DNA from 3 places in the Bacteroides sp. AM16-24 genome. Region 3 is predicted to be linked to each of the others. Evidence: riboswitches for the same ligand, from Rfam matches in the RefSeq annotation. Region 3 holds a riboswitch; each other region holds the start of a gene.
What was found. A riboswitch is a leader RNA that binds a small molecule or an ion and turns the genes downstream of it on or off. The one in region 3 is predicted to bind cobalamin.
Positions count from the first base shown of each region.

Region 1: another riboswitch for cobalamin. It lies ahead of DW182_RS18070 (DUF5074 domain-containing protein); the one in region 3 lies ahead of DW182_RS16660 (TonB-dependent siderophore receptor).
Region 2: another riboswitch for cobalamin. It lies ahead of DW182_RS01210 (GNAT family N-acetyltransferase); the one in region 3 lies ahead of DW182_RS16660 (TonB-dependent siderophore receptor).

Region 1 covers NZ_QRKI01000018.1:69,376-77,699, forward strand. Annotated here, with positions in the region: gene serS (serine--tRNA ligase) at 1-711, opposite strand, end outside; gene rpmA (50S ribosomal protein L27) at 856-1,125, opposite strand; gene rplU (50S ribosomal protein L21) at 1,149-1,466, opposite strand; cobalamin riboswitch at 1,896-2,103, shown strand; gene DW182_RS18070 (DUF5074 domain-containing protein) at 2,223-3,395, shown strand; gene DW182_RS18075 (TonB-dependent siderophore receptor) at 3,405-5,417, shown strand; gene DW182_RS18080 (DUF5074 domain-containing protein) at 5,442-6,797, shown strand; gene DW182_RS18085 (PKD-like domain-containing protein) at 6,800-7,783, shown strand; gene DW182_RS18090 (HAD-IA family hydrolase) at 7,830-8,324, opposite strand, start outside.
Region 2 covers NZ_QRKI01000001.1:306,599-314,922, reverse strand. Annotated here, with positions in the region: gene DW182_RS01230 (hypothetical protein) at 1-111, opposite strand, end outside; gene DW182_RS01225 (response regulator transcription factor) at 381-1,070, shown strand; gene DW182_RS01220 (cell wall metabolism sensor histidine kinase WalK) at 1,045-2,829, shown strand; cobalamin riboswitch at 2,859-3,063, shown strand; gene DW182_RS01210 (GNAT family N-acetyltransferase) at 3,292-3,594, shown strand; gene DW182_RS01205 ((4Fe-4S)-binding protein) at 3,604-3,834, shown strand; gene DW182_RS01200 (tryptophanase) at 3,904-5,277, opposite strand; gene DW182_RS01195 (M23 family metallopeptidase) at 5,399-6,292, opposite strand; gene DW182_RS01190 (4'-phosphopantetheinyl transferase superfamily protein) at 6,311-6,943, opposite strand; gene DW182_RS01185 (gliding motility-associated protein GldE) at 6,957-8,303, opposite strand.
Region 3 covers NZ_QRKI01000015.1:106,736-115,059, forward strand. Annotated here, with positions in the region: gene DW182_RS16645 (iron ABC transporter permease) at 1-773, opposite strand, end outside; gene DW182_RS16650 (ABC transporter substrate-binding protein) at 794-1,930, opposite strand; gene DW182_RS16655 (DUF5074 domain-containing protein) at 1,935-3,005, opposite strand; gene DW182_RS16660 (TonB-dependent siderophore receptor) at 3,022-5,034, opposite strand; cobalamin riboswitch at 5,085-5,288, opposite strand; gene DW182_RS16665 (serpin family protein) at 5,390-6,631, shown strand; gene DW182_RS16670 (TolC family protein) at 6,728-7,933, opposite strand; gene DW182_RS16675 (efflux RND transporter permease subunit) at 7,964-8,324, opposite strand, start outside.

The DNA of each region.
Region 1 (8,324 bases), on a different contig from region 3:
TACTTCAGCTGTTGGAATGAGATATAAATCGTCTACTTCGCAATGGTACATCTGTCCTTCCTTATCGGGCAACTGGCCTGTTCCGTAACCGGAAGCTGCATTTACCACTGTCGGAGGCATGATTTCCAGATAGCCAGCCTTGCGGGCTTCGTCCAGGAAGAAGTTGATCAGTGCGCGTTGCAACTGTGCACCTTTTCCTTTGTAAACCGGGAATCCGGCTCCTGTGATCTTTACGCCTAAGTCGAAGTCAATCAAATCATATTTCTTCGTCAGTTCCCAATGAGGTAGTGCATCTTTGGGAAGTTCGGTTTCCATGCCACCCATTTTCTCTACTACATTATCCTCGGCGCCCACACCTTCGGGTACTTCATCATAAGGTATATTAGGAATGGTGTAGAGCAGATTCTGCATATCTTCAGCAGCCTGGTCCATTTCGGCTTGCAGAGTCTTGTTAGTTTCTTTTAGCTCGGCTACACGACTTTTGGCAGTTTCAGCTTCCTCTTTTTTCCCTTCCTTTATCAGTTGTCCGATAGATTTGGAAATAGAGTTCACTTCAGAGAGGTTATTATCTAATACAGACTGTGTGCTACGTCTTTTGTCGTTAAAGGCAATTACTTGGTCTATTGTCTCTTTAGCATTTTTGAAATGCTTCTTTTCCAGTCCGCGGATCACCGCGTCGGTGTTTTCTGTAATTTGTTTGATGGTAAGCATATCTTGATACTTTGTTTTGATTAAAATCTTGATTTGAGAGCACAAAGATAAGTAAAAAACAAATAAGGTGTTGTTTTTGCTATAAAAAGAAAGGGATGCAATCCATTGGATTACATCCCTTTTCTTTATTTTTTATTCTGAAACTTACGCTTCTGCGCTTTCAGCGGGGATTACAGATACATAACGTCTGTCTTCCTTGGTTACTTTGAACTGTACAGTTCCGTCTACTAAAGCGAAAAGAGTGTGGTCTTTACCCATACCGATGTTGTTACCCGGGTGGAATTCAGTACCTCTTTGACGAACGATGATGTTACCAGCTTTGCAAACTTCGCCACCAAATATCTTAACGCCTAATCTCTTGCTCTGTGATTCGCGGCCGTTCTTAGAACTACCGACACCTTTTTTATGTGCCATTTCTTCTTACTGTTTTAAATTGATTAAGCTACTACTTCTGTGATTGTTAACTCTGTGAATTGTTGACGGTGACCGTTCAACTTGCGATGACCTTTTCTTCTTTTCTTGTGGAAAATGAGAACTTTGTCACCTTTTACCAGGCTTGATACAATTTGGCAAACTACTTTTGCACCTTCTACGGTGGGAGCACCTACGGTGATAGCACCTTCTTTGTCTACCAAAAGAACTTTGTCAAATTCTACTGTTGTACCGTTTTCTGCATTCTGGATGTGGTGTACAAACAGCTTTTTGCCAGCTTCTGCTTTAAATTGCTGACCGTTGATTTCTACAATTGCGTACATTTCTTATATATAATGTATAAGTTAGCTCCGTCGGGTGGTCTCTAATCACTTAGAAAGCACTTTGTCGAACCCGGTGCGGAATAATCGGGCACAAAAGTACTTCTTTTATTTGGAACAGGCAAACGTTTCTTCCTCTTTTTTTGAGGAATAGATTTGTGAAATCTGTCAGGAAGGGATTCTTGCAAGTCTGCTTCATACCAACTCCGTGTCAAAGCCGTACCAACTCCGTATCAAGTCCAAGCGTATAGATACGGAGAAGACACGGAGTAAATAAGACTCAGATATAATGAATATACGGGGCCTATTCATAAAGCCTTGAGTACTGAACCAAGCAAACTTATAAGAGAGAATAAAACATTAAATTCATTTTCTTTTTTTTTAGAATATTCTTCCTTGCATGATTTATAATGTCTATCTTTGCACTCGGATTTAAGAATCCGGCTTTCGGGTGCTTCGTGATATATCTTATCAAACGAGGTGAAAAGGGAATCAGGTGAAACTCCTGAACAGACCCACTGCTGTGAGCTTCATTAAACTTTTCGGATAAATTCTACACTTGTCCACTGTCCGTATAGGATGGGAAGGACTTCCGGAGAGGAAGCGAGTCAGAAGACCTGCCTGCAAAGTTTGCAATCTACAGTTTCGGGGGAAAAGGAACTTAAGAGATTCACATTGCTTCAACTCATATTGTTATAGATATGAGAGGTCATTGCTCTGACTTCGTACCTCGAAACATAACGGAAAATAATTGTGTGTATGCAGAAGAAACGCATTTTGAGGTTATGTTGTGCAGTGCTAATGGTATCATTATCCGCCTGCGAATATGAGGATGATTTTCCTGCCGGAGTGGGCGAGGGTAATATCGAAGCTATTGTTTTGAACGAGGGAAGAATAGGTACGAATATGGGAGCTATATCTGTATTGTACCGTAACGGGATGGTGAGTCCCGATGTCTTTCGTGTTGTGAATAACCGACCGTTAGGGGATGTAGCACAATCTATTACGATGATTAATGGGAAGTACTTCATCGCTTTGAACAATTCTAAGAAAATCGAGATTGTAAATTCCAAGACTTTCGAATCCGAAGGTACGATACTTTATACACAGGCAGGATTACCACGTCAGATTGTGGCTATATCGGATACTACTGCTATCGTTTCCGATCTTTTAAGTAACAATGTCTCCGGTGTTGATTTGCCCAGCCAGCTGGTACGGATTCGTACCGTGCCTCCTTATGGTACTCCCTTGGAATATATCGTTATCAGAAAATGGGTAGAATATATGGAAGTGTCTGAACATAAACTTTTGGGTATTACAGCAAAAGGGGTTTATGTGTTCGATCTGGACAATATTACTCTGGAAGGAAGCCGCATGATAGAAGAAGTCTATAATGAGGAAGTCACTAAAACCTGTAAATTGCTGAAAGACAAAAATGGCAAGATATGGGCTTTGATGAACGAACGTGATAAAGGCAAACTTACTGCTATCCTGTTAAAGTGTATTGATCCGCAGACGGAGAAGGTAGTGACTACTTACAGACTGCCTTTTGTCAGTAAGAATGAAGCCAAAGAAGGGGATGTAACCGGAACTATCAGCTATAACCGGACTGACATGGATGCTACTAAAACTCTGATCTATTTTAGTGTGCGAACCTGCAAACCGGGTCTTCCGAATGACTCACAACAAAGTATTTATACGTTGAATACGGATGATGGCACTTTTAAATTACATCGTCATGTACCTGGAGTAGATATGATGTATGGTTGTGGAGTAAGTCCGCAAGGGGAAGTGTATATCTGCGACTGCCTGGACTATTCGGCACAGCGTGGTTATATTCGTCATTATAAAGAGAGTGGAAATGTTGAAAGTTACCGTGTTGGTATTTATCCCAATCAGGTCTATTTCCCTGAATCATCCGAAGTTCAATAATCTAAGTTTATGAGAAAACTGTTTTTCCTGATAGTTGCCGCATGCCTGCTGGTGACTGATGCGATAGCTCAGAAAAAGGATACGATTGCCTATGGCCTGAATCTGGATGAGGTGCAGATTGTAGCCCGTCGGATACGTCATGCCAATGAAGCAAATGCCGGTGCAAAAGTGACGCATCTTGAGCCTGAATTGCTGCAAATCAATAAAACCCGTTCGTTTTCTGAGTTATTGACCGAAAATTCAGCTACCTACATTAAGAGCCTGGGCACGGGAGCATTATCTACAGCCTCTTTCCGTGGAGGAAGTGCTGCGCAAACCCGGGTCAACTGGAATGGAATCAATATCACGCCGCCGATGTCCGGAGTGTTTGACTTTTCGCAGTTCCCTGTTTTCTTTGCCGACAACGTGAACCTTTATTATGGAAGCAGTCATGTGAAGAGTGGTACCGGTGCTGTGGGTGGGAGTGTAAACATCTTCAATGATCCGGAGTGGGGAAAGGGAGTTACAGGTAAATTTTTTGGAGAATATGGTTCTTATAACACATATACCGGAGGAACACAGATTAATGTAAGTGGCAAACGGGTGGTTTCGAAAACGCGTTTGTTTTATCAGCATTCGGATAATGACTATACTTATATTAATAAAGTACTTACTAATGAAGCTTTCCGTGAGAAGCGGCAAGATGCCAAATATTCACAATGGAGTGCGATGCAGGAAGGGTACTTTAAACTGAATCCGTACGCACAACTGGCTGCTGTAGGCTGGATACAACAAGGGAAGCGTATGTTGCCCCAACCATTAGGCATTGTGGGAAAGACACACGAACAGCAGAATGAAACGAATATTCGCGGGTATGTAGGGTTCGACTACGTGCGTGGCATCCATGAATTTCATGTAAAAGGCGCATGGCTTTATTATCGTCTGAAGTATGACAAATGGTTTGATGGCGGGTTGTTCGACCCGGAAGGCAATATCAACTCTTCGCAGACATGGCAGGGGGTTGCTGATTATTCGTGTGCACCTGTTGACGAGTTGGTATTGAATGCTACGCTTACCTATACACACGACTTGGTAAATGTGAGTAGTTACATTGATGTGGATTCCGCTAAGTACCTGATAGACGATGTGTATTATAATATACCGGTACCCGAACCGCCATTGAAGCATCATCGCAATGTATTGTCGTTGCAAGCTTCGGCGAACTGGACATTATTGCCATGGTTACAACTGCATGGACAGTATATGTTCGAGCAGAATAATAGCCGGAACGTGTCTACATGGTCGGCTGGTTTTGCCACTAACTTTTTTGACAAGACCTTCTACGTGAAAGGTAGCATGTCGTACAATTACCGTTTTCCCAGTATGAATGATCTTTATTGGCGTCCCGGTGGAAATCCCGATGTGAAACCCGAAGACGGCTATTCTTATGACGCAGCCATCGGTTATAAGAATGATTTAACCTCCTGGATGACATTGAATGCAGAAGCGTCCGGTTATCTGATGCATATTGACAATTGGATATTGTGGCTTCCAAAAGATGGCAACCAGTGGATATGGACACCTCAGAACAAACGTAATGTCCTCTCGATGGGAGCAGAGTTTACTGGTAAAATGGTGCTTAGCTTTGGAGATTTCAAGACTACACTTTCCGGTAATTTCAGCTGGGCTCGTTCGCGTACGCGGAAGAAGCAGCATGTAGATGATAACTCTTATATGCAGCAGATCCCTTATGTGCCCGAATTGAAATGGAATGCACGGCTGGCGTTTGATTATAAAAAAGCCTTTTGTTCGTGGCAGACTACTTATATAGGTAAACGTTATGTCACAACTGATGAATCTTATTCAACCCGTCCTTATACGGTTCATAACTTATTAGTGGGTTATTTGTGGAAATTAGGGAACGGCATGCAGCTTACTTCGCAAGTACGTGTGGATAACATTCTGAATACCTATTATGAATCGACACAATACTATCCGATGCCATTGCGTAATGTGCTGTGCTCGTTGATGTTTGAATTTTAGTTTTTAATTTTTTATATACTAACAATGAAGAAGAACATTATTTATTTTTTATCATGCCTTGTCCTTACGGTAGGACTGGTATCTTGTAGTGATGATGACAAAGAACCGTTGTCGCCTTTAACAGTTGTGATAGAGGGTGCCGAAGCACAAGAAGTAGTGCAAGGTACAACTCTGAATCTAAAGGCTGTAGTAGAAGGAAGTTCAGAAGTGAAATACGCCTGGACATTGAATGGTAAGGAAGTCTCTACCACTTCTACTTATGATTTTACTGCGGTGGATCTTGGAAAAAGTGAAATTCAACTGAAAGTTTCAAATGCGGAGCAAGGTGAAGCCGCAGCCAAGTTAGACCTCGACGTGTATGGAAAGTATAAGTATGGAACCTTTATACTGAACGAAGGAGCTTCTTTGCGAGGCGATAAAGGTGGGTCTTTAATATTCATAAGTCCTGAGGGAGAATTAGTGGAGATGGCTTTCCAGAAAGAAAACAATGGAGCATGGTTGGGTAGTGTTCCACAGGATGTATTTATTGCCAACAATAAAATGTATATTGTTTCTCAAAACGGAGGTAACGAGGGAGGCTTTTTGACGATAGTCAATGCTGAAACATTGAAACTGGAAACTGCTTTTGGTGATGAATTGAAGAGTCAGGTAAGTTGGCCTACGCATGTAGCAGTGTTGGGCGATGATAACATTTATCTGCGTGATAACGGAGGTATTAAGTTGTTTCATCCTTCTACAGGAGAAGCGACTCTTATCGAAGGAACGAAAGGAGCCAGAAAAAATACGATGGCAGTTGTTGGAGGAAAAGTTTTTGCTTCGCAAAACAAGAATCTTCTTGTCATAGAATCCGGAAAGGATAAAGTATCGGCAACGGTTGAATTTGACGGTAATATTTCGGGTGTGGTAAAATCATCAGATAATAACGTTTGGGTATCGGTTTCAACTGGTAAAATAGCTAAAGTCAGTGCCAAAGATTATTCGATTATAAAAGAAAACGACTTATCGGCGGATAAAGATGCTACAAAAACATTGTCAGCCTCGTTTGCAGCTGCTCCTAGCATAACAGCTAAGGGTGATACATTGTATATGAGTGGTCTTGCTACCAAAGTTTATCGGCACATTTTTAGTACCAATGAAACTAAGTTGATGGTGGATGCTAAAGAAATGGTAGAGAATGCCAATATTGTTTATAATACGGTGGCCGTTGATCCGGTAACAGAAGGTGTTTATCTCAATACGATAAAAGGATATGGAGATAATGTAAGCATAAATCAAATTAGTATATTCGATTTTAGTGGTGCAACTCCTACTTTGAAAGCACATTATAATGATTGTACAAGATATCCGGCTGGAGTCTTCTTTACTTCTAATTTTAGATAACTATGAAGAATAATATTATCTATTTTTTATCATGTCTTGTCCTTACTATAGGATTGGCATCTTGTAGTAGCGATGATTCCAACGACAATGCTTTACTACTCTCAGTATCCATTGTCGATGGTGAAAAACAAGACGTTGCACTTGGAAAATCTCTCACCTTGGAGGCGAAAGTGGAAAATGGTGAAAATGCTCGTTTTGAGTGGACAGTGGATGGTGAGAAGGTATCAACTGAACTGAAGTATGTGTTTACTCCCACAAAGGCAGGAACTTACGACGTGAAGTTTGCAGCTTATAAGGATAAAGATGAAGCCTATGCCGCTATACTGGTGAATGTATATGTGGCTTATGATGCTGTAAAGTCTATGAGTGATATTCAATTCTGGACAGGAGAGGGAGAATGTCAGTCTGCATTAGGCGTGCAATGGATAAGTGGTGACAACTGGGAAGATCCGATACAGGATAATGTTCATTTCCTGAGTTGGGGGTATCGTTGGAAAGAAAGTGACCAATCTACCGGATATCAGATGATCTTAGCAATTGCTAAAGCAGATCCTCGCTTCTTTGTTGTGATGGGACCAGGTTTTGGTGGTGATGACAGTCGGTCTGTTCGTGGTTTGGGCTACGATGCCAATGGTGATGGTTGTTTTTCTATAAAGAATGAATCCATGTCTATTACATATGATGCAAAGGACTTTACGGATGGGGTAATCTTTCTGAAAGATGATGTGACGGGAGATGGATTTGTATCAACCGATCCTGCCGATTATTGGATGGGTGGCTGGTATGAGAATTATTGTTCGTATTATTTGGGTGATGATGGGAAGAATGTTCCGGAATCATTTGAATATTCTCCATATATGGCAGACTTGCGCACATTAACTCAGAACAGTTGGGATGCTTGGACTTGTTCCTCAATCAATTCCGGTATGATGAATACTTATCCTTTTTCAGAATGGATGGTAGGGGCTCTTGCAAATCCCCAATAATAGATACGAATTGATTTTTCCTGAAATAAATAAAAGTTCTCTCATATCAATTGATAGGGAGAACTTTTATTATATAAACCGCAGCAACTATCAGGGCTACTACAATAATAGCAAAGATAATAAGCAATATTAGACTGTAGAAGAACATAAGTACTGTGGTCCAAAAACTTCTCCACCACGTGTATCCATACAGTTGCTTATAATCCAGGCAGAAGAGGGCAAAGATGAATAGTATGGGCAATTCGTATAAATCGCCTACCTGTGCACTGCCGTTGAAAGGAAGCACAATGATGCTGAGCAAGAGTATTTGGCAAGCGATATAGGCCTGTATAAATACATGTTCTGTCAGATTATAGCGCAGCTTGTTCTTTTTACGACGGAAAGCCATGAGCGTTGCCAGAGCAAAAAGAGGTAACGTGGCAATGATGCGGAATGCCTTGTTGCCATGTCCCCAACTTTTCAGTAAGTTCCATACTTTTTCCAAGAAAGGTGTGTTGTGGATGACTTTTTCAAGTTTATCAAATGCTGAAGACCCATCTTT
Region 2 (8,324 bases), on a different contig from region 3:
CGGAGCGGTATTCAGCCAAAAGGAACCTGCCACAACCACCACCAATAAAGCTATCAGAGCAGGCAAACGCCATTTATATCGCCGAAAATCTATACTAGTCAACTCTTTCATACCAATGTTATTTATATTAAGACAAAGGTAAGTATAAAAACTGAAAAACTGGAATGCAAAAGTAATAGTTTACAGTTCTTCACCTTACCAAAACTGTGTCAAAGCCTTACCGAATAACCTTCAGCACACACTAAAATGTAACCGAATTGTAACACGTGTTTCACTTTCCCGTAACAAAAACACCGCACCTTTGTCGCTGAAAAGAAATAAAGTATAACTTTGTGGTAGGAGAATTTGTTTTGAATACCTCATATTAATTAGAAAAAGCAATGAACGATTATCGTATTTTAGTTGTAGACGATGAAGAGGACCTTTGCGAGATCCTGAAATTCAACCTTGAAAATGAAGGGTATGAAGTGGACACGGCCCACTCTGCCGAAGAGGCATTGAAAATGGATATCGGTAGCTACAGCTTGTTGCTACTGGACGTGATGATGGGAGAAATATCCGGTTTCAAAATGGCCAGCCTGCTAAAGAAAGATAAGAAAACCGCTCAGGTACCTATTATATTCATCACTGCCAAGGATACGGAAAATGATACGGTAACCGGCTTCAATCTGGGAGCTGATGATTACATCTCCAAACCTTTCTCTCTGCGTGAAGTCATCGCACGCGTCAAAGCTGTATTGCGCCGCACCCAACAAGGAGAACAAGAACGGGCACCGGAGCAAATCAGCTACAAAACATTAGTCATTGATATTGTGAAAAAGAAAGTTAGTATCGATGGGGAGGAAGCCCCTCTCACCAAAAAAGAATTTGAGATATTACTTTTACTCCTCCAGAGCAAAGGACGCGTATTCTCCCGCGAAGATATACTGGCACGGATATGGAGCGACGAGGTCTATGTACTGGACCGCACCATCGATGTGAACATCACCCGTTTGCGTAAGAAAATAGGTATTTATGGAAAATGCATCGTAACTCGCTTAGGATATGGATACTGCTTCGAAGCTGAATAATACCACACATTTCCTGTCGTTCAGCCGAAGGTTATTTCTTTCGGTCATTTCACTGTTTCTGGTATTTGCCGGATGCTTCCTGGCGTATCAATACCAACGTGAGAAAGAATACAAGGTAGATCTGCTGGATATACAGCTACAGGACTATAATGAACGGTTGCACCAGGAGCTTGCCCGCATTCCGGACAGCTTATGGAACACCACACTGGAACGATACCTGCAAAAATACATCAAACAGGATTTACGTATTACGGTAGTTAATGTACAGGGTGACGTATTATATGACAGCTACGAAAATCAGAAATTAGGCAATCATATCAACCGCCCGGAAGTGCAAAAAGCACTGGCAGAAGGAAAAGGGTATGATGTACGCCGTACTTCCGAAACAACGGGAGTGCCCTACTTCTATTCCGCCACACTCTATGAGGGCTACATCATACGTTCCGCCCTCCCCTACGACCTGAACCTTGTAAGACACCTTGCAGCAGACCAGCACTATATCTGGTTTACCGTCATCGTATCATTGCTATTAATATTCATCTTCTACAAGTTCACCTCTAAACTGGGGACAGCCATCAATCAGCTACGTGAGTTTGCCAAACGTGCTGACAAGAATGAGCCTGTGGAAACAGATATGCAATCCGCCTTCCCGCACAACGAACTGGGAGAGATTTCACAGCATATCATCCAGATATACAAGCGACTGCGTGAAACCAAAGAGGCGCTATACATTGAGCGGGAGAAGTTGATCACCCACTTACAAACCTCACATGAAGGATTGGGCGTATTCAATAAGGACAAGAAAGAAATCCTGGTCAACAACCTGTTCACACAATACAGCAATCTGATTTCAGACTCCAACCTGCAAACAACAGAGGAAATATTCTCCATCAGTGAGTTCCAGAAAATCACGGATTTCATCAACAAAGCTCCCAAGCGTCCGGGCAAGGAAGAAAAGCGTATGTCTATCAGCATCAATAAGAATGGACGTATGTTTATTGTGGAATGTATTATATTCCAGGATTTAAGCTTCGAGATATCCATCAATGACATCACTCAGGAAGAAGAGCAGATCCGCCTGAAACGCCAGTTGACGCAGAACATCGCACATGAACTGAAAACCCCGGTCAGCAGTATACAGGGCTATTTGGAAACCATCGTCAACAATGAAAACATCTCCCGGGAGAAGATGCAGACATTCATAGAGCGATGTTATGCCCAAAGCAACCGGTTAAGCCGACTGCTACGCGACATCTCCGTATTAACGCGTATGGACGAAGCCGCCAACATGATCGACATGGAGAAAGTAGACATCAGCCTGTTGGTAGGCAATATCGTAAACGAGGTATCCCTGGAACTGGAAGAAAAGCATATCACCGTAGTCAACTCCCTAAAACCGAAGATACAACTACGGGGAAATTACTCCCTGCTATACTCCATTTTCCGCAACCTGATGGACAATGCCATTGCTTATGCAGGCACGGATATACGCATCAACATCAGCTGTTTCCGCGAGGACGAGAACTTCTACTACTTTAGTTTTGCCGATACCGGCGTGGGCGTCTCTCCCGAACATCTGAACCGCTTATTCGAACGCTTCTACCGGGTAGATAAAGGACGCTCACGCAAACTGGGCGGTACAGGATTGGGATTGGCTATCGTAAAGAACTCGGTAATCATCCATGGAGGTACCATTTCGGCCAAGAACAACCAGGGGGGCGGATTAGAATTCGTATTCACCCTGGCAAAGGAAAAGTAAGAAACGGTTTGCACTAATCACTTTTTTCCTTATCTTTGCGATGCATTGGTTTACTGTCTTTGTTCAGAGACGGTAATTAAAAGGGAATCAGGTGCAAGTCCTGAACAGTCCCGCTGCTGTAAGTTTCATGATAGGTTGCAGGCAAACTACCAATAGCCACTGGAAGTCCGCTTCCGGGAAGGCGCCTGGCAACAGAAACAAGTCAGAAGACCTGCCATGCACTGTTTTTATCACTGCTTTCGAGGAAAAAGCGTTGAGTCTAAATGAAACGGGCAAATCGTCCCCTCATTTCATTCATCCACTCGGCTTCAAAGAAAGTAAGGAACAATAAACTCTGCCAAGTTTATTTGAATGGTGTCCGGTCGAAGGGATTTCGCCCGGACATTTTATTCTGTAACTTTCCCAAAACAAATTTCATCATCCGCGTGTTATACATACAGTAAACAATCAATACGAAGAGTTATGGAAGCAGATTATAAACTGATCGACAATGAAGAACGTCACCAATATGAGTTCCATGTCGATCAATATACTCCAAAGATTGAGTATATAAAATCAACGAATGGGGAGATTTACCTGACACACACCGAAGTACCCACTCAACTGGGTGGTAAAGGCATCGGCAGCCAGTTAGTAGAAAAAGCATTAAAAGATATAGAAAAACAAGGACTTAGATTAGTACCTCTCTGCCCGTTTGTAGCGGGATACATTCACAAACATCCCGAATGGAAAAGATTTGTAATGAAAGGTATTCACATTCAATAATAAATAGTTATGAATATAAAGAAAGAATATACGAACGGGGAAGTGACCATCATCTGGCAACCCGGCCTGTGCCAACATGCAGGCATTTGTACCAAGACCCTTCCGAATGTATATCATCCGAAAGAAAAACCGTGGATAACGGCTGAAAATGCAACGACGGAAGAATTGATCGCTCAAATCAAGAAATGCCCGTCAGGAGCATTAAGTTACAGAATGAATAACGAGAAAGAAGATAAATAAAAGAAATGAGGTTACCCCTTCAATATATGAATCCGGGTAACCTCATTTGTATTATGAAAAAGAAAGTAGTTATGTACGTTCCAATTGAACAGTGAAATGACGCATCAGGGGAGCCTCCCAAGTAATACGGACTCCATTAGTAATACTTTCACGACGGTCGAAAACATTCTTCAACGCTACTGCTATCACATTCATGTGATTATCCGTATATACGCGACGGGGAATAGCAAGACGCAATAAATCCAGCCCGGTAAAACGGTTCTCACGAGTAACCGGATCACGGTCTGCCAGGATATAACCGATTTCACATCCTCTGATACCGGCTTCAAGATACAATTCAACCGTTAGAGTCTGTGCCGGGAATTCATTCTTCGGCACATGCGTCAGTACCTTCGTTGCATCCACAAAAATGGCATGTCCACCTGCTGGACGCTGATAAGGAATACCGTATTCATCCAACTTCTTTGCCAGATATTCTACCTGACGGATGCGGGTTTCCAGATTATCAAATTCCGTATTCTCATCCAGTCCTGTGGCAAGTGCATTCATGTCACGACCATTCATACCACCGTAAGTAAGATACCCTTCATATTGCACGCAAAAGCCTTTGGCACCTTCGTACCAATCTTTTTTTCGTGTAGCAATGAAGCCTCCCATATTGACGATACCATCCTTCTTGGCACTCATAGTCATACCATCTGCCAGTTCGAACATCTCTTTCGTAATTTCCTTGATTGTTTTACCGCTATAGCCATCTTCACGCATTTTGATGAAGTAAGCATTTTCCGCAAAACGTGCGGAGTCAAATAATACAGGTTTATGATACTTATCCGCAAGAGCACGGACTTCACGAAGGTTCTGCATGGATACGGGCTGTCCGCCGGCCGTGTTGTTCGTAATGGTAACGATGATAAACGGTATACGGTCAGCATGCTCCTGCAATGCTTTTTCCAATTTCACAGGATCGACATTGCCTTTAAAAGGTATTTCCAACTGAGTATTTTTCGCTTCATCGATGGTGCAATCCAAAGCAATGGCCTTCCGGCCCTCGATATGCCCCTTGGTGGTATCAAAGTGAGAGTTACCCGGAACAATATCTCCCTCATGTACCAGGTAAGAGAAAAGCACATTCTCGGCTGCACGTCCCTGATGAGTGGGAATGACATATTCAAAACCAGTCAGACGGGTGATCACTTCTTTCAGGTTGAAGAAGGAGGAAGCACCTGCATAACTTTCGTCGCCCAACATCATCGCTGCCCATTGGCGATCGCTCATTGCTCCCGTACCGGAGTCGGTTATCAAATCGATATATACTTGCTCGGATTTCAGCTGGAACACATTGTAATGGGCTTCTTTCAGCCACTGCTCACGTTCCTGGCGGGTACTCTTCCGAATGGGTTCCACCATTTTAATTTTCCAAGACTCTGCAAAAGGTAATTCCATAGTGCTTGCTTATTATTTTGACATTTAGTTAACAAAAAGACCCGTAGAAAATCTTCCACGGGTCGAATATAAGCATTTATACAGGATTAAACAAAAGTTTTACTATCTTTTTGTCAACAGTTCATTCCTTTGACAGAAATTTCTTCTTCTCCTTCTTACTCATCTCCCGCACAACAATCGCGACAGGGTGCCAGGACTTATACATCACACGAGGTTCAGGCTTGCCTACTTCCTCCTGAGAAAGACAAAAATCAGGTACATACGAGTAATCCGGCTGATCGGGACAATAAATACTGAAACGCAAATGGGAACCCTGCTTGTAGTTCTCTCCGCCAATGATGCCAAGCGGCTGTCCCGGAATCACCTCTTCACCCGGAGAAACAAAGATCCCTCCATTCTGGAATAATTTATAACGGGCAAAAGTTCCGTCCTTATGGAAAACTTCCAGATAATTTTCCGTTGCATGAAACGATGTATTTTCAGAAGTGGAAGCGGCATTATCAACAACCTCGGTCACAAGTCCGCCACGGGAAGCAAAAATGGTATCACCGGCAGTAGTAGAAAAACCAAGTCCCGTAATTCGTTTCTCTCCTTCCTTCCCAAAGAATTTCTCTAAAGACACCATCCGGTTAACCCGAACCACCTTACCAGGCGCTAAAGGGAAAAGGTATACAAAATTAGTATCTGCCTTCAAACGGTTATTTCCTTTTCTATAGGTATAGCGATAGGAGAATCCAATCGGAACATTTTCCGTAGACGGACGCAAAGTCAACAGCCGTGTTTTGCCATAATGAATGACGGCATCATAAATCTCCCCCTCGGTGGAAGTCGTATTACTCAACCGGGAAAAAGTCATAGATACCGTATAAGGCGTATGCGACTGAGTTTCGGAATAGAAAGTCACTTCCCCCTTGGCAGACCGTTCATAACTTACCGTAACAGTCTTATTCGACTGTGCATAAACCAACAGAGGCAAGCCAAAAAGAAGAAGACAGAAATAGCGTTGTAGTTTCATAGTATCATGTTTTTAAAATTAATCGACTTGCCAGGTCAGCACAAAGTCCGGATGCAGGAGATATCGGATCTCAAATTTACGCTGCTCCGGCGTTCTGTACTCTTCAGCTGAGAAAGCTCCTTTTTCAGCAACCGTAAAAGGGAAAATACGGAGATGTTCATGGAAATCAACCTCCGCCGTATTCATGCACTTGAACATCACTTCTTTGGCCGACCAATGGAGCAACAACGCCCAGGTATCCGTTCCCTGATACGAAGAAAGGGATTCATCAGCACGCATATATTTATGCGCCACCTTATGCACCCGTTCACCGTATTGCTCTATATCAATGCCCACTTCCTTACCAGCTTCACCGATAATCACCGATACATATCCACGCGTATGAGAAATACTGATAGATGCAGATTTATCTGCCAGATACGGCTTCCCGCTGGGATAGTAAGCAATTTCCTTTTCCTCTCCCAATAGAGTGAACAGCAACACACGAACCGACAGCCACTCCAAACGGCGATGTTCAGCAGAGAAACGCTGCAACCCTTCCAGGTATGTTTCCTGTTGCGGAAGCATATTCAACAGTTCATCCAGCGTTTCGTCCATCTTCCAGACTCCCCACTTATAGGAAGGATACGTATGTTGTATGAAAAGAGGCATATTATTTTATAAATCAATCTTTCTTATCGGAATCCGACGGAGGAGTATTGATGGTGAACTTCACTTTAAGAATACGGCGGTTATCCATCTCCAAGACTTCAAACTCATAGTGGTCGTAAGTAACCTTTTCATGCAGGGCCGGAAACTCGCCTTTCAGCTCCAGCAATAATCCTGCAAGCGTATCGGAATCACCCGCCACCTCATCAAAGACTTCCTCATCCACCTTCGTAATCTTATAAAAGTCCGTCAACTGCGTTTTGGCTTCAAACACCCACGTATGATCGTTCAACACTGCATACGTACGTTCTTCGTCATCATATTCGTCGTGAATCTCCCCGACTATCTCCTCGATGATATCCTCCATCGTCACAATTCCCGACGTACCGCCAAATTCATCAACCACAATAGCTATATGAATCTTATTGGCCTGAAAATCACGCAACAAATCGTCAATCATCTTAGTTTCCGGAACAAAATAGGCCGGACGTATCAGCGATTGCCAACGGAAGTCTACCTTATTCAAATGGGGCAACAAGTCCTTGATATATAAGATACCTTTGATATTATCCCGGTTCTCGGAATAAATAGGGATGCGGGAATAAGCATTTTCTATAATACATTGCAATACATCCTTGAAAGGCGTACGAATATCCAGATCGACTACGTCCAGACGGGAAGTCATCACCTCCTTCGCCGTTTCACCGCCAAAACGAATGATACCTTCCAGAATATTATTCTCTTCTTTCAGTTCCTCCTTATCCGTCAATTCAAGGGCATGGGAAAGTTCGTCTACCGAAATATTATGGTTTTTACGGGCAAAATGCTTATTCAGGAACGAAGTGGAACGTACCAGCATAGAAGCTACCGGATAAAAGAGGGAACGAAACATCCATATACCCGGAGCGGAAAAACGACAGAAAGCCAACGTCTTCTGTGCTGAATAAATCTTCGGCATGATTTCGCCGAAAAGAAGCAGAAGGAAAGTCAGGATGACGGTCAGTATCAGAAATTCCGCAATAGGAGAATGAAACTCAAACACACTCATGAAGAAGAAGTTGCAGAGCATGATGATAGTCACATTCACAAAATTATTTGTTATCAGAATGGTTGCCAGCAACCTTTCCGTATCCTCCAAAAGTTTACTAATTTTCTCATCCGATGGGTGTTTCTTCTCATCAATGGCACTCAGGTCGGATGGAGAAAGAGAGAAAAAGGCTATTTCTGAAGCTGAGGCAAAGCCTGATACGAGCAACAGCAAACCTGCCAACACAATGGCGATAATTGCCGAAATAGTAGGGCTATGTACGGATATACCATTAAAAACATCTGCCAATTGGCATAAATAAGCGTCTGGGTCCAAAGATCTTGGTTTTAGTTAAAC
Region 3 (8,324 bases):
GTGGTGACAGCTGTCAGTAGTCCGGTAGCAATCAGTAGCAGATTTCTTGTGCGACGGATGTTTACTCCTAAGTTTTCAGCATAGCGTGTACCCAGTAGCAGGGCATTCAGAGGTTTGATAAGCAAGATGGAAAGTAACAAACCTGCCAGACAGAAAATAGAGAAATAGGGGAGTTGTTGCAACGAGACCCCTCCAAAGTTTCCCATACCCCATATCATATAAGAATGTACCCCTTCGGCTGTTGCAAAGAAATTGAGCAATGAAATAGCGGACGAAGTGATATAACCGATCATGATACCTGTAATCAGCAGCATGATATTGCTTTTAATCAGTGTAGAAAAGAAAAGGATAAGTCCCATTACCACCATCGACCCGATGAAGGCACCAAGTATCACGGAGAAGAAACCGGATAAGGTGAATACCCCTGTAGCAATGCTTCCTCCACCGGCTAACATCACCAATGCGACACCAAGACTTGCTCCTGAGTTAATGCCCAGGATGGATGGACCTGCCAGTGGGTTGTTGAATGCCGTTTGCAGCATCAGTCCCGAAGCTGCGAGTGCGGCACCACATAGTAATGCCGTGACGGCTTGTGGCAGACGGGACTCCCAGATAATAAAAGTCCAGCTGGCTTTTTCTACTTCATTTCCTGTGAGGGTATTCCACACTGCTCCGGCGGGGATATTGATTGAACCGAACCAGAGATTGGCAGCCATCAATACGAGAATGAGGACTGACAGTGCTATACCATATATATATCCTTTTGCTTTCATTCTGAAATAGACCGCAGATTTTACTCTGCTAATTTATTGTAATATCTCAGTTCATACCCTTCCAACAGTGAAGGATGAAATATCTTAATTAAATCTTTCAATAACCAGTCTGGATGGAAAGGTGTTTCTTCATAAAAAGGAACCCGGTTGGTATTGCATCCGTAGATGTTCCGTTCTTTGAAGGCACGGAAACCTGCATAAGGGGCAAACTCTTTTTCAAGTTCCCCGTATGTTTTATCTACGGGTTGATTGTAGCGTATCAGCCAGAAATCCGTTTGTTGACCTTTCTCAAAGATAACTTCGAAAGGATAGGGGAGTGAGCCGCTATGTGTATCTTCTCTGAAAATATAGTTGGCACCTGCATCAGAGTATAGTTTGGCGATGGTACTGTTACCACCCGGAGTGTACCAGGTAGAGCTTGTTTTCAAATCACACATCACGGAGGGAGCAAAAGAGATAGGCTTTACTAATTCTTGCAAATCCTTATAATTTCTTTCTATCGAAGCAAACATAGCATCTGCTTCTGTTTTCTTGCCAAATAATAAACCGTAGAAACGCATCCATTCGGCACGTCCCAATGAAGAGGTTTCCATATAGTCGGCACATTCAATGATGGGTACATTCAGTTTCTCTACACGTCCGTATCCACCACTGTTTTCGAAAGGAGAAAGGAGGATGGCATCGGGATGCAGGTCTATGATTTTCTCAATATTGGGATTCATTCCATCACCTACATCGGCGATGGTTCCGTTTCGACATCCTTCCTCTATTTCCGGTAGTTTGATATACTTCAAGTCGCATACGCCACCAATGCTATTCAAATCACCAAAGTCTTTCAGTAAGCTGCAATGAACGGATGAGTAAATGACGGCTTTACTAAGTGGAGTGCGAACAAGGGTGCCTTGAGGCAGTTCATGGGGCAACGGCTGTTTTTTGTCTACTAATACATAGGTGTGTAGTATCTTTGCTGTATCCCAGGGATTGCGTAGCTGTGCAACGATGTAATCTTCGTAATCTATCAGAGAGAGATTAGCGGAGTAGTGCAGCGGGATGGTGTCTCCTTGTGCAGAGCCGGAAGCAGTGCTGTTCTTTCCGCTACAGGCGGAAAGAAGTAACACTGTCACCCAAAAGGTTAGAAAGAAAGAAATTTGTTTCATGCTGTTATTCAGTTACAAAACGCATATTAGTGGTATAGTATCCGGTTTCCAACTTCTTTTTAAGTACGCCGTCACTACCATAAACATATATGTCGTTGAGAGCAGAGAAGGGTTGATCGATGATAATTACATCTCCTGTAGCCGGGTCGACTACAATATTACCAGGATTGGAGAAATCGCTGTAGTTGGCAAACCGCGTAGTTTGCTTGGTATTCATGTCATATACAGAAATGCTTTTAGGAGCGGCATCTTCGTAATATTCTGCATAAATGAGATAGATCTTGTTGTTTTTTATTGCTATTTTGCTGGCTGGGCATATTTCCGTAACCTGATCTGTTTGCGGGTCGATGCATTGTAATGTCTGAACTGGATTTCCTCTGAAATCTCCACATGAAATGAAATATACTTTTCCGTCTTCTCCGGTTGTACAAACATCATAAGGATTGAGAAGTACTTCTATGTTTTTCGTTTTCTTGAAAGTAGCAATATCGACAACTGCCACGTATTTGCCGGTACCATCATTGTTATAATTTGACAGATTTACATAGAGTTTTCCATTTGCAGAAGTCAATGCTTCCGGATGATCTCCTATTTCTATCTTTCCGGTGATGGAGAGGTTCGTGGTGTCCAAGCGTGATACCGTGCCATCGTATGAGGTGAAATAAACATTTCCTCCGGTAGCTGTCATATATCGTGGTTGGATAGACTTCTCACTTTCGTCTTTTAAGTTCAACGTTTTTATACGAGCGAAATCTTTTCTGTCCACCACTTCAATCTTGGCTGAACTGGAACAAGTGATATATATTTTTGTACCATATATACACAAGTCCTGTGCATCACCGATACCTGCTCCGTTGGCAGCTGCAAACAAATCTGCACTAATTGTCTTCAGATCTCTGTCATACCATTGTATAGTACCATTATTCTTTCCCCAGTTTCCTGTATTAATAACATATGCTCCATTAACAGGTGCTATCGGTCCTTTCGGAATTGTCGGTTCGTCATCATCACTACATGCGGTAAATGCTCCTAATGCTATAACCAGCATGGCGGTTTTATACCAATACTTCTTCATAGTTTTTGTTTTTAGTTTATAATTTATAGTTGATTGTTACTTTGTAATTGCGTCCGGGCATCGGGTAGAAGCGGACTATTTCGTAGTTCTTATCACTTAGGTTCAAGGCATCCAGCTGTATGCGTAGTGACTGCTTCTTCCATTTAAAGGTATGCGAGAGTGATATACTGTGGTCAGTGTAAGATTTAATACGATTTTCCGGAATGTTCTGGGCAATTGAATAGCGTTCCGAAGCGTACAATATGTTATAAGTCAGGTTGACATACGGATTCTCAAAAGTCAGACTTCCTGAACCTGAATGCTTCGGAGTATATATAATCTGATTCCGCCATATTTTAGAATTACGGTCAGTAATATCTTCCGCTTGCATGAAGTTGTAAGTTCCTGTGAGATATAACTTATAATGTTCTGCTAATTCTTTTTCAATTGCCAGGTTAATATCCGTACCAATGGTTTCGACTTTACCTAAATTCATCATCTTCCAGATAAACATAGTGGGTACTGCCACAATTTTATCTTTCACCCGATTATAATAAGCATCTACTGAAAGGCTTAGATAGTCGATAAATTCCAATGAAGTAGAACTCCACGTTGTACCTACATTGAATTGCCGGGTAACTTCAGGCTTTAAATTATGGTTGCCAATTACCAGATAATACAAATCATTGAATGTCGGTGTACGGAAGATATCTTTGTATGAAGCTCTGAAACGTAGACCAAAATCAAATGGTTTCCACGACAGACTGACAGCGGGGGAAAGGCGTTTACGGTCTGCAGCAGCTTTTCCTGTCCGTACATTCTCTGTAATATAAGTATTCAGCAGGGAAGCGGTAGCAGAAAATCGGTTGCTTTTATAGTGTGTGGCTATTGCTGTTAAATAGGTGAAACGTTCCGGATATTGATTGTTCTGTAAAGTCGTTGACAAATAGTTATAGGCGAAATCCTGTGCTAATGAGAAAGATAACCCTTTCACCGGTTCGTTCCATAGGGTAGCGGATAAGTAAGTCTCAGTCTGGCGGAAACGATTGTCTGTAATACCGGAAGATTCATTATTATAGTCCCGGTTCCAGCTGAAGTTAAATTTTCCACTTGCTTGTAGTTTCCATTTCTCAGAGAACCGATTCTCATACTTCAATTGGCCGAAGTAATTACGGTCATATAGTCTTTCGGCAGCATACGGATTGTCATAAATTACTCCGCCGGGTAACCCTCTTTCCGAATCAAAGAGATAAACTTTGGCTTTCAAATCCTGTTTCTCATTCAGAGTTACAAACAAATTTAATTCTGCCCGATAAGTCTCTATATCACTATTGTTTCGTTTGGAGTCAATCAGTTTATTCCCATTCCACATTTTGAAAGGATAATTGCCGTCTGCTCGTAAATAATCAGCATGGGCAGAAAGACTGAAACGGTTACTTAATTTTTGAGCATAAAATAAAGAAGGATTAGCAAGCCCGTAAGAACCGGTTTTCATATTTGCAAGCAACCGGAAAGGTCTGTCACTAAAGTCCGGACGTGCGGTTTCGATACTTAAAGCACCGGCAGAGGCAAACATCTTTGCTGTCTGGTAAATATTATCACTCTGCCCAATGCTGAGTGCCAGTTCAGAAACATTGTCTAACGAAAAACGGGAGATATCTACCTGCCCTGACTGACAATCACTGACAGTCACTCCGTCATAGCTGACTGCTGTATGTTGCGCTCCCAAACTGCGTACAGAAACAGTCTTTAATCCACCAACTCCACCATAATCCTTAACGCTGACTCCCGAGAAATGGCGAACTGCATCGGCCACATCCGATACTCCCAAACGTTCCATATCAGTTTTCTTCATCTGTTGGAGCGGGGCGGTTGCTGAGAGAGCCGGTGGTACACGCCGACCTTTTATCCCCACTTCCGGAATTGCATGTACTTTTCCTGTAATGGAGTCTCCCACCTGTTGTGCTTGCAGGCTGGCGCAAAGCCAACATACAAAGCAAAACAAATAAAACCGTAGCCAGATGTACCGACATAGATTATCTTTTATCATATATAGAAAGCTATAAAAATAGATACACCTCATGCCCTTTCCTCGAAGGCATAAGAAATGATCGGTTTTGCAGGTCTTCTGACTTACTCCGGATTTACCGCCTTCCCACCATACGAATATTGGCAGTGGCACAGGTGATTGGCAAATCCTGCAATAGGAGATCACAGCAGCGGGACTGTTTGGGAGTCACACCCAATTCCCTTTTCATGGAGTATACCGAAAGGCATACTCCAACAAAACCGGGAGCAAAGATAAGAAAGATTTATGTTTAATTTGTAATGTGGTGCAGTATTTTATAAATTTATGCATTTATTCTAACAGAGTAACTTAATAGAAAACTAATACTATAATGCTTATGCTAAAGAAAACTATTGCTGCGCTAAGCCTACTCAGTATCCTTGCAGCTTGTCAAAATGATGAGACTCCTCCTCAACCGGAACCTAAACCACGTCAAGACATCAATCTCACCCGTGCGGAACAAGCTTTAATGGACAAAGGTACAGACTTTGCTTTCCGTTTCTTCGATCAGGTGTGCAGTACCGAAAAGGAAAAGCCGAATGTCTTTGTGTCTCCATTGAGTGCATCATTTTGCTTATCAATGATTACTAACGGAGCTTCGGGCAATACGCTTACTGAAATGCAGGACGTATTGGGATTTCCTGCCGATTCTTTCTCTCTTGATGATCTGAATAATTATAATCAAAAATTAACTTCAGCTTTATTGGATTTAGATAATACCACTCAATTAGGAATCGCCAATTCTATTTGGGTAAAACAAGGTTTTAAAGTTTACGATTCTTTTGTGGATGTGAATAAGAAGATGTATGATGCCCAGGTACAGGAACTTGATTTCACATCTCCCACAGCGAAGGATGTGATTAACCGGTGGTGCGCTGAGCAGACGAATAATTGTATAAAAGAGGTTATACAGAGAATACCGGAAGATGCGCGTATGTATTTGATTAACGCACTCTACTTCAAAGGCATTTGGAAGAGTCAATTCCAAAAATCGGATACTCGCCAGGAAAATTTTACTAATTCTGATGGTGCTGAGCAGAAAGTGAATATGATGAATCAGACAGAAACGTTTAATTATGTCCAGAACTCAGCATTCTCTATCGCAGAATTGCCGTATGGCAACGAAGCTTTCAGTATGGTGCTCTTATTGCCTGCCGTGGATAAGACTTTGGATGAGAGTTTGTCCGAATTGACTTATGAAAACTGGAAGGAATGGAATGCAGCTTTGTCGAGCAGGCAATTGCAGGTTAAACTTCCCCGTTTTAAAGTGGAGTATAACAAGATGCTCATAGAAGATATGGTTGCTATGGGGATGAAGGATGCCTTTGATGGTTATAAGGCTGATTTCTCAAAAATGTCGGCTGCCGAGTTGTATATTGGTCTTTTGCAGCAATTTACTTATGTAAATGTAGATGAGGAAGGTACTGAAGCAGCAGCTGTTACAGTTGGTGGAATGTTTGAAACTTCCGTTGGACCATCTACTCCTATTTCTTTCTATGTAGACCGTCCTTTTGCTTTCGTGATTAAGGAAAAGAGTACGGGAGCAATTCTATTTATGGGGAAAATTACGAAACTGTGATTTGTTATGCTATTTATAAAGAAAGCGAAGAATCAACTCCTTCAATTGCCGGAGTTGGTTCTTCGCTTTCTTTATAAATATAATAAGAATATATTCTTATAGTTTACTCTTATATATCTGTGCCATTACCTTCTGATACTGATTTTCCAATTGAAGCAGATTCTGTTTACTTTGATAAATCACAGAAACTTCTACAAAATACTCTATCACGCTGATCTGTCCACCGGTAAGGGCTTGTTTCAGTAATGCAAGATCTTGTTGTGAACTGAATGCTTCCCTATATTCCTGTATGGAGGTTTGCAATGATTGCGCCTCACTATACAGTTTTGCTAAGGTCGCCTCAGCTTGAAAAGTAGCGTTCTCTTTCTGATAGTCGAGATTCAGAGATTGTGCTTTGGCTATCTTCACCTTATTGCGGTTTTCAAACAGTGGGAAAGAAAAGCCCACTACAACTCCATTGAACGGAGTACCGGACTCAGTATTACGGCGATATCCCAGTTCCAATTTTGGCAACCAGCCTTGCTTACTTGCAGAAATCTGTTTGCGGGCAGCAGCACTTTCACTGCTCAATGACAGCAAAGTCTGATCAGCTGCCAACACTTCCGAACGTAACTGTTCATAGTTGTTAGGAAGAAGCGGCAACGGATAATCATTGATGGAACGGAAACTGCTCAGTTCATTGTCTTGCAAAGACTGGTCTCCGTTGAGTGCAAGGAGAGATTTCCAGGCATTATCAAGCGCAGTCTGATTGGCGCGGAACTCTGTACGTACATTCAGTAATTCCAGATTGATTTTGTTTGTTTCCAATACATTGGCATCACCTGTTTCCAGACGTTTCTTGTAGTATGTGGAGAGTTCCTCAGCCTGTTTCATGCGTTCATCCAGAATCACTTGCTGATGCTGTAACATGATGATATCGAAACAAAGCTCCTTGGCTTGCAACAACAATTGTTGACGGAAAGCAGCAGACTGTGCATCAAGCGCACCGGTTTTGAGTCGATTTACTTTTCCGCGTGTAGCATATAAAGTAGGGAAATCAAAGCTTTGGGAAACAACAAGTTCACCTATCGTCTCGCTCTTATCTTCCGAACCCCACAAATGGGCATACGAGAGAGTGGGATCAGGCAAATTGTTTTCCGACTTGTTTTCCAATTTCTGTGAAGTGATAAGTTGCGCATTAGCCTGCAACTCCTTATTGTTCGCTTCAATGCGGTGCAGCACTTCGTCTATGCCAATCGATTGGGCACGCATCCCCGCATATAGGAAAAAAGTGATAAAACTAAATATAAGAATTCGTTTCATTATTTGATATTGTTAATAGTTATATGGATGTTAATTCGCCGGTTTCCGGTGCATCATCAGATAAACAATCGGAATGATGAAACCGTTCAGGAACGTGGAAGTTAAAAGACCGCCAAGTATAACTTTTGCCATCGGACTTTGGATTTCATTACCCGGCAAATCACCTCCCAGTGCCAACGGAATAAGTGCAAGAGCAGAAGACAACGCGGTCATCAGAATTGGATTCAAACGGTCCATTGAACCGCGGATTACACTGTCATACACATTCAGTCCTTCTTCCCGTTGCAAGTGGTTGTAGTGGCTGATCAACAACATACCGTTTCGGGTAGCAATACCGAACAGTGAAATAAAACCGATAATAGCCGGAATACTCACTTCTCCCGTTGTCATC